Regions from separate parts of the Solibacillus sp. GQ1 genome, predicted to be linked through region 3. Evidence: riboswitches for the same ligand, from Rfam matches in the RefSeq annotation. Region 3 holds a riboswitch; each other region holds the start of a gene.
The links. Region 3 has a riboswitch for cobalamin ahead of cobT (nicotinate-nucleotide--dimethylbenzimidazole phosphoribosyltransferase). Riboswitches for the same ligand answer to the same signal wherever they lie in the genome.

Region 1: another riboswitch for cobalamin. It lies ahead of cobJ (precorrin-3B C(17)-methyltransferase); the one in region 3 lies ahead of cobT (nicotinate-nucleotide--dimethylbenzimidazole phosphoribosyltransferase).
Region 2: another riboswitch for cobalamin. It lies ahead of AC6CH1_RS03510 (cobalamin adenosyltransferase family protein); the one in region 3 lies ahead of cobT (nicotinate-nucleotide--dimethylbenzimidazole phosphoribosyltransferase).

The regions. Positions count from the first base shown of each region.
Region 1 covers NZ_JCAXEX010000001.1:1,134,450-1,137,663, reverse strand. The annotation lists partial or broken gene cobK (precorrin-6A reductase) at 1-310, opposite strand, end outside; gene cobJ (precorrin-3B C(17)-methyltransferase) at 319-1,980, opposite strand; cobalamin riboswitch at 2,209-2,395, opposite strand; gene AC6CH1_RS05515 (S16 family serine protease) at 2,563-3,214, opposite strand, start outside.
Region 2 covers NZ_JCAXEX010000001.1:755,880-759,093, forward strand. The annotation lists gene AC6CH1_RS03495 (metal ABC transporter ATP-binding protein) at 1-352, shown strand, start outside; gene AC6CH1_RS03500 (metal ABC transporter permease) at 368-1,234, shown strand; gene AC6CH1_RS03505 (Fur family transcriptional regulator) at 1,231-1,641, shown strand; cobalamin riboswitch at 1,707-1,888, shown strand; gene AC6CH1_RS03510 (cobalamin adenosyltransferase family protein) at 2,051-2,608, shown strand; gene AC6CH1_RS03515 (ABC transporter substrate-binding protein) at 2,598-3,214, shown strand, end outside.
Region 3 covers NZ_JCAXEX010000002.1:202,693-205,906, reverse strand. The annotation lists gene cobT (nicotinate-nucleotide--dimethylbenzimidazole phosphoribosyltransferase) at 359-1,417, opposite strand; cobalamin riboswitch at 1,513-1,692, opposite strand; gene AC6CH1_RS13380 (MBL fold metallo-hydrolase) at 1,740-2,663, opposite strand; gene AC6CH1_RS13375 (4-aminobutyrate aminotransferase) at 2,679-3,020, opposite strand; gene AC6CH1_RS13370 (hypothetical protein) at 3,040-3,214, opposite strand, start outside.

The DNA of each region.
Region 1 (3,214 bases), on a different contig from region 3:
CATAACTTTGCTGCGGACGTTCATATCGAATATAGGGAATACCCGTTAAATTTGCAGCGGCCATCGCTGTGTTGGAAGCCTCTTCTGCATACGGATGACTTGCATCTACCACCGTTGTTACCCGCCGTTCTTCAATTAGTTCCTTCATTTGCTGTTCTGTTAAACGACCGACATGGTACGGAACATTCGCTTCCTGTAGACTCGCTGCAGCAGATTCCGTCACGACAGTCGCCACCAATTCTTGTCCCGCTTGCATTAATTGAACAGCCAGCTCTCTTGCATCACTTGTTCCAGCTAAAAATAAAATCATCATTTCACCTAATCTCCACAAGGGGCCTCTTCCACTTTAATTTTGCATGACATATCAACATAATTGAAATTCAGGATTTTTTTTACACGTTTAAAATATTTGAAAAAACGTTCATTCGGATGTGCATTTTCTTTATAGTCCGCAACGATTTCTGTTAGTAAAGGAATCAATTTTTCGGGATCGATCCCTTCAAGGACAGGTTGTGCTGCATGTGCTGTTCGTCCAACTGGTTTGGAACCGATAAACAAATCAAACTTTTTCTTGCGGTAAACAATGCCGATATCATCAAAAACCGCGCGATAACATGCCATTCCGCAACCGTTAAAACCGACATGTAGTTCTTTCGGCATTTTAATGCCACCAAGTGTTTCCATAATCTCTTCAGCATATGGAATGGATTCGGCTTTTTCGCCGTAACAGAAATCACACGCCTTGACGATTACTACGTCGCCGACAGGTTGAACAAGTAAACCCGTTTTTTCTACCGTTTCTACGATTCTTTGAGGTGAATCAGTTGGTACCTTCAACACGAGACGGTGATCAGGCGTATATTCCATCGTACCCCGTTCTCCTACAACCTCTGCCAATGTAATCATTTGTGCAGGTGTAATCATTTTACTGGCAACACCTGGTGATATAGCAAACTCAAATATGGATTCCACTTCTTGCTGCACTAAAAAAGGATTTTCTTCAACTTTTACTGCTGACGTTTCTTTATGTACGAGCGCTAATGCTTCATTTGCAAGCTGTAATGCGGTTGTTTTAATGGCTGCTGGTTCAACTATTTTTTTCTCTATAGCTTCAATTTTTTCATACCCGGTCTTTGCTTCACCCGTTTCCTGATCCAACGCCCAAGGTTCCGCTTCTTTTTTCAAACGTTGGTGCGGTTTTAATAGTTGTTTTTCTTGCCCTAAAGTATATTTTCGCTGATAACCACGCGGTGTAATGATTTTATTATCGTAGTAAAATGTTGAGGAATTCCCAACGACGACCGTTGTCAGCATTCCGATATCATGTTCGAGCATTTCTTCTAGTGTTGTTAACACAATGTCCTGCGTATCCCGATAGGCCGCTTTTACTAATCCGACAGGTGTATCAGGTGAACGATACTTAAGCAATATTCGTTGTGCTTCCACAATTTGTCTTGTCCGTCTGCCGGATTTAGGATTGTAAAACGCAACGACAAAGTCTGCCATTGCCGCTGCCTCAATCCGTTTTTCGATGACCGTCCATGGTGTTAAATGGTCACTTAAACTAATTGTGCACGAATCATGCATAACAGGAGCGCCAAGTAAACTTGCACAGGAGTTAATCGCTGATATACCCGGAACGACTTCTACTTCAATCCCTTCTTTTGCAGTCCATCCCTTTTCGATTAATACTTCATATACGAGGCCTGCCATTCCGTAAACACCTGCATCACCACTGGAAATAACAGCAACTATATGGCCGGCTTCAGCCTGTTTTACAGCTTCTTGCGCACGTGAAACTTCTTCAGTCATTCCCGTACTGACGATAGTTTTCGCCGTCACTAAGTGCTCAATCAGTTCAACATACGTTTTGTAGCCCATAATGTGATCACTTTGCTGTAGTGCATCGACTGCACGTTTTGTTATATGTTCCCGATCTCCAGGTCCGAACCCTACAACAAAGATCTTTCCTTTTTGCATGTAAACACCCTCCCTATTAGAAAAATACATCGCGCACCAAATAGGACGTGATGATAATTTTTCTTATGTGGATTTCATTAAAAACTAGTATTGCTTATCCACTAAGAAATAAAAAAAGCCCGCACCTCTCGTTAGAAAGAGGTACGGGCATGTGAAATTAATACTAAAAAAGTATAGAAAAACACAAAAACAATTACTTGTTTCGCCTATACTTCTCCCTCCGAAAAGTAAGTATCGTTTAAATAAGCAGGTTTCCTGGCTTAAGCTTCCTTTTACTTTCACATCTTCCCATCTTTACGACAGTGATTCATTGTGATTTCATCAGCTATTACAGTAGCGGGGGCTGCATTAGTCTTTCACTAATTTCCCTTTTACCTTACAAAATTCTGTAAGCACTTATTTAAATTGCAAATTATTAAATTATTATAAAAATAACATAGTCTATTAAAAAATGATAGAACAATTATTATGATATCAGTTTTTTTCAGTGAAGATAAAGCATTGTCCCTTCATTATTTCGGTCCTTTGCACATTAATTTCCTATCTTAATTAACAAAGGTTGTTTATTTTCTGTTTTTCATTTTATTTATTTAATGACTCTATTTCATTTAGTTTTTCTATATCAGTTACAGCATTTTCTATAGATGCCACAGCGATAATTTCTATATTAAGCTGCTCATCTTTTTTCACTTTCCTTGCCTCTTCTGCATTCTCATCAGGCAAAAAAATATAAGAAAAACCGCTTTGTTCGGCAATCAAAGTTTTCGCTTTTATTGAACCGATCTCCTTCACATTTCCTTTGCTATCAATCGCTCCAGTTACGGCAATCGGAATATTATTGTTAACGTCACCATTTTCGATAAGAGCGCTTAATACAGTGGCAAGTCCTGCACTGTCACCTTCTATATCTTCTCTTTCTAAAAATTGATTAATAGCAAAAGCGTTTTCTGGTAAATAAGCAATGACATTTTCCTTCATTGTCTCAAAATGTTTCTCCGTAGGACGTACATAACTAAGTAATTCTTCATTTTTCGAACGATACCGGATTTTATTCGTAACAACTTCCGCATCCAAAACTTCTTTATTAGTTGAAAATTCCATAGTATGAATTAAGTAGTTCAAGTCCGTTATATATGGGATCTCAATCACTTCGACTGCCAATACATTGATTCCTGAGTCTTTCACTATTTCAAAAGGCTCGTTATATGACATAAGAAAATAAGTATATTTTTCA
Region 2 (3,214 bases), on a different contig from region 3:
GAAATTTCTAAAACGGAATATTGGTCAGCTTTCCGGAGGGCAGCAGCAGCGTGTTTTCATCGCACGTGCATTAGTGTCCGATCCGAAGCTCCTTATTTTGGATGAACCGACAGTCGGAATTGACCGCGAAAATGTGCAGGCATTCTATGATATGCTCGCACATTTAAATAAGCATCACAATATGACAATGATTTTAGTTACACACGATGTGGACACGGTTTCGGATCGTGTCAGTCATGTCGCATGCTTAAATCAGTCGATCCATTTTCACGGATACAAAAATGATTTTGATACGATTTCGGAAGAACAGATTGCTAGCTGGAACGGCCACTCTGTTCGAAAGATTCATTAAGAGGAGCAGGCCGTTATGATTGAAGCTATATTAAACTATGAATTTTTACAAAACGCCTTTTTCTCAGGGCTAGTTATTGGAGTAATCGCACCACTATTAGGTGTATTTATCGTAGTAAGACGTTTATCGCTTATTGCAGATGCACTGTCGCATGTCACTTTGGCGGGGATTGCAGGGAGCCTGTATTTGAGCCAATCGTTTGCAGCGCTGGCATTGCTGAACCCGATTTATCTAGGGATTGTCGCATCTGTAAGTGGTTCGATTTTAATTGAACGATTACGTAGACTATATAAACATTATGAAGAACTTGCGATTCCGATTATTATGTCGGGTGGAATCGGTGTGAGTGCCATTTTTATTTCACTTGCAAGCGGATTTAATGCGGATTTAATGAGTTATTTATTCGGCTCTGTATCGGCTGTATCACGCCAGGATTTATATGTTGTACTGGCAATTGCAGTCATAGTTGTATTATTTTTAATACTATTTTTTAAAGAACTTTTCGTATTGTCTTTCGATGAAGAATATGCGAAAGCGAGCGGTTTACCCGCGAAATGGATTCATCTAATCTTTATGGTTGTTGTCGCACTCGTAATCGCAGCAAGTATGCGTATTGTCGGAATTTTGCTTGTTTCAAGCTTAATGACATTACCGGTAGCAGCAGCGATGCGATTAGCTCGCGGCTTTAAAGAAGCAATCATTTTAGCGATTGTATTTGGAGAGCTGGCCGTAGTAATTGGACTCGTTTCTGCCTTTTACTTAAACTTGGCACCAGGTGGAACAATTGTTGTCACATCCATTTTAATCTTGCTGTCAGTAATTTTAATTAAGAAGATTGTGTTGAAATTAACTATTAAATCGGAAGGGGAAAAAGTACTGTGAATGCAGCGCGCGCGTGGGAAATATTAAAGGAAAATGGCTATAAAAAGACGGATAAACGAGAGTTGATTTTGGGTATGTTTGCAGCTACAGAAAAATATTTGACTGCCCGTGATTTGTTATCGGTATTAAAAAAAGATTTCCCTGGAATGAGTTTCGATACAATTTACCGTAACTTGGCTACTTTTGTGGAGCTTGATATTTTAGAAGAAACAGAATTAAACGGTGAGCGTAATTTCCGTATGCATTGTGAGTCGGATCACCATCACCACCATTTTATTTGCCGTGATTGCGGGAAAGTAAAAGAACTGTCTGTTTGCCCGATGGAAATGCTCGGTGAAAAACTGCCGGGTTATGCTGTGGAGGCCCATAAATTTGAGATTTACGGGAAATGTCCGGAATGTTTGTAGGTAGCTGTAGTAAATATTTATTTGCATAATCTTTTTTATATGCTAAAGTGATTAAGACAAATTGAATAAATTTGCAGGAAAAAGATGCATTATGCATAAATGGGAATTCGGTGCAAATCCGAAGCTATATCCGTAACTGTAAGCGTTGATGAAAATAAGTGTGAGACCACTGCTAATATAGCGGGAAGGTACTTATGAGTAAAGTGAAACGCAGAGCCAGGAGACCAATCTTTTTCTTATCGTAACATCCCTCTTCGGAATTAAAGAGAATGTACGGCAGTCACTGATTGAATAAGCAACATTTTGCATTCTTGTTTGATTTTTGAAGCCATCCATTTTCTCATGGGTGGCTTTTTTTCGTACACTCAATATTTTCGGTGAGGCATTACATGAAGTGAGGAGAATTTTTATGAAAAAGGATATCCGTTTTTCCTGCTATCCGTTTATGCGGGAAAAGCAAAGCTGTGTCGATTATGAAATCCGCACTGATTCTTTAACAACACGAATCGGTACCGTTTTTCCGACATTAGTCGATGATGCATCCGGTCAAGTCGTCTTGGAGGATTTGAGGAGGATTCAACCATTAGCCTATCATGCAAATGGTTCGGTCCGCGGCAAATTGGCCATTACATCTGAGGATTTGCAATGGCTAAGCAATCGATACGATTTTTATGTAAGTGAAGTTGGAGAAGCGATTCAGCAGTTTGTACTGCCACAAGGAATCGAAAGTGCAGCAAGACTGCATATTTGCCGCAGTGAGGCGAAAAAGTCTTACAGGGCATTACATAAAGTGAGCGAGGAAAGAGAAGTGGATGAAATTCTGTTTGATTTTCTAGGGCTGCTTGCTAATGTATTTTTTGTCATGGCGGTCTATATGAATCAGCAGCATCAACAAGAGGAAATTCCATTTATCTCAAAATCCTATCCATCGAAAAAGAAAAAAGGAGTTACAACAAATGAAATTTAATAACAAGTGGGTCGTTGCTTTAGCAGCAACATTATTACTGGCAGCATGTGGATCAGATGAGGAAAAAACAGGTGGCAAAGCAGAAAAAGAAGAGCAGGCTGAATCGAAAAATAATGGAGTACCCTACACGGTTATAGATGACCGTGGTGTTGAAGTGATATTCGATGAAGTACCGGAAACAATTATTTCTCTGCAACCAAGCAATACAGAGATTTTGTTTGAGCTGGGTGTCGGTGAACAAATTATCGGCGCAACAGAATATGATACATATCCGGAAGCAGCACAAAAAATTGAACGAGTGTCGACTTCTACAGTCATCAATGCAGAGCGAATTCTGGAATTAGATCCGGATGTCGTTGTAGCGTACACAATCGGGGAGGAAGCACAAATTACCCAATTGGAAGATGCAGGTCTTAAAGTGTTTGTAATTGCTTCTGCGGAGACATTTGATGATGTATATTCGGATATTATCCAGCTGTCGGAAGTAATGGGTGTCGAACATAAAGGGGAAGAAGTTGTAGCCGACATTAAGGAACAAATTGATACAGTACAGGAAAAAACAGCGACACTTGATACGAAGAAAAAAGCATATTATGAAGTGTCACC
Region 3 (3,214 bases):
TTTTTACATTTAATTAATATAGGATATTACAGAGGAAACGCATTTGACAGGACTATCGCTTGAATTTCACTGAATTTTCTGTAAAATAATATCAAGTTCTATCCACTACTTGTAATGTTTTGCTCGCACACTACATTTACGAGGATTGGGTTGGGCTTTCTTTATCGTACTCTGCTTGGCAAAATAAACGATAAAGTTCCGCTTATTGGTATTTTACTGGTAAGATAAATGGAATAGACTGAAAAGCCGTACTTATTTTCCGGGAACACTTTAATTATAGAAAAAAGGCTACATTTAAAGTAATTGTTTCTTTTAATGTAGCCTTTTTATTGAATTTTATTATATGAATTTTTTTATTCTACTTGGCTACTAATAGCGCTGCCGCTTCTTCCAACGTGACCATATTCGTAATCATCGAACAAGCCGCATCAAGAATCGGGAACGCTAATGCAGCACCCGATCCTTCTCCAAGTCGCATATTCATATGCAGCATCGGTTCCAGCCCTAAAAGCTCGGCCGCAATTTTTGCACCTGGTTCTTCCGATAAATGTGACGGTATCAAATATGCTTTCACATTCGGATTTAATTTATAGGCGATTAATGCTGAAACGGTTGAAATATACCCGTCAACAACGACCGGCACACGATTCGCTGCTGCTGCAAGGAAGATTCCTGCCATCCCGCAAATCTCCAGTCCGCCGACTTTCGCGACAACATCAATCGGATCATCCGCATTCGGCTCATTCAATGCAATTGCTTTTCGAATAACTTCGGCTTTATATTTAATGCCGCCAGCCCCGACACCAGCGCCGAAGCCCGTTACTTCCATAGGATCACAGCCATGAAGTACCGAAAGAACCGCAGCACTTGGCGTCGTATTTCCTATGCCCATTTCACCTGTACCGATAAGATTGATACCGTTTTGGATCGCTTCTGTTGCGACTTCAATCCCTACTTCAATTGCCTGAATCGCTTTTTCTCGGGTCATCGCTGGACCTTTCGCCATATTGTCCGTCCCGTATTTCACCTTTTTAATAATGACCCCTGCGTCTTGAGGTAAATCTTCTTTTACTCCGATATCTACCGGAATGACTTGTGCATTCGTGATTTTCGCAATCGTACACATTCCTGTCGTCCCTTTTGGAAAGGAAAGTGTTTGGAATACCGTTGTACCTTGCGGGTTCGGCGTTACCCCTTCCTCATATACTCCGTGGTCTGCAGCCATGACGATCATCGCTTTGTTATCGATTTTCGGCGCAAGCTCACCGGTAATTGTAGCAATTTGCATAGCTAAAGATTCGAGCTTCCCTAAGCTTTGAGGCGGTTTAGCTAATGAGTCTATGTACTGACGTGCTTTGTCTTCCATTTGTCGGTCGATTTCTTGAATTTGTTCAATCGTTTGCTGTAGTAATTTCATGTTTCGTTTCCCCCATTAGAATGAATTTTTGACAATAAAAATAGCCTGCAGTTTATTCGATAACAAATAAACTACAGACATATCCAGTGTCTATAAAAAGTAAGCATACTTAGGCAGGTCTCCTGGCTCAGATTCATGATTTCATAGCCCCTTCCCAGATTGACATCCAGTGGGCTTTGCTATGAAACTCCTCTATACAGTGTTGGGATTACGCTAAAGCTTTTCACTTTATTCCCTATTCTCCCTTAACGGGCACCTAATGCTTGATGAATTTAACATTACTTTACTTTGAACCTGTCTTCTCGTCAAGGGGTCTATGCATTCAGCTTCTATACGTCTCCCCAATCGACAACGTTTTCAGTTCCACCTCTTCCAAATCCGCGCGCTGCCAATGATCATGCAGCCGGTCAATCGCTTCTTTCGGTGTATCATCCGCCAGCATATAGGCACCGTAATGCATCGGAATAAACACTTTCGCTCCGACCTCACAAAACGCCTGGATCGCTTCTTCCGGTGTCACGTGGGAGGCATGCATAAACCATTCCGGCTCATATGCACCGATTGGCATTAGCGCTGTATGTATGTTGAAGCGTTCGCCAATATCTTTGAAGCCTCTAAAATACCCGCTATCTCCGGCGTAATAAATACTTTGCGCATCCGATGCCGTTTGCAATATGAAGCCGCCCCAATGCGATGTATTCGTATCCCAAGGCATGCGTCTTGTCCAATGGTTTGCAGGAACGAAATGAATTTCAAGCGCACTTGATTCATGCTTGTCATACCATGATAGCTCGATAAAGTTGTGCAACTTATGACGCTTCATTAAATAACCGAGCCCTTCCGGAATAAGAAACAATACGTTGGGATTTCGTTTTTTCAATTTCTTTAACGTCGGTACGTGCAGGTGATCGTAATGCGAGTGTGAAATGAGGACAATATCAATGTCCGGTAATTCATCCAGCCGCACCCCCGGCTCTGCCAACCGTTTCGCTACACCCATCCAATTTGCCCAAACCGGGTCCGTTAAAATATTGAGCCCTTCTTTTTGAATCAAAAAGGTCGAGTGGCCGATCCACGTAACGGACTGCTCCGTGCGATTACTTTTTAGAAACGCAATTTGCTTTTCCTCACACTGCGGTACTTCGTAATCGACAACTTTCTTTTGCTTTGATCGCTGCCATTTCAGGACATCTTTAAAAGTACCGAGCCGGTCATCGTGGTCTAAATTTGTAAAGCGTTTACTCATCGCAGCACTCTCCTATTAATAAAGGCTTAAATTCCTACGCTGATCACCCAGCTGCGGTTTCATTATTATCCTTGCAAAAAAGTAAACAAAAAAACTTAAAAAAGTACCGAGTACAGTAATGCTGTTTGATACCGGAATAGATGAAGCGATAACGCTCATGATATTTAATGTGTAAAATACTATTACTCCAATTAACGCAACTGTCATCACTTTATTTTTTCTTGCCAATTGTTTTCGATACAGCGGGCTGCCAATGCCGTTCCTGCTATGCTTTGTCTCTATAATTTGTTTAATTAAAGCATAAGTTAAACCTGCAATAATGATCCCAACTACTGCAAATCCAATCCTATCATCCATTTCAATTTTCCCCGTTTCACTAATCTCCCAAATAAAACTCCTTTATTTTATACGGTAAGACTTTACTCATAATAATTCCTGCCAAAGCCAAGCCAATCAAAATCACTCCAATTTCCATAAGGTTTTTTAACCATGTGATTTCAATCATATTCGTTATGTTGGATCCACCTATAATGATGAAAACAGCTCCAGCC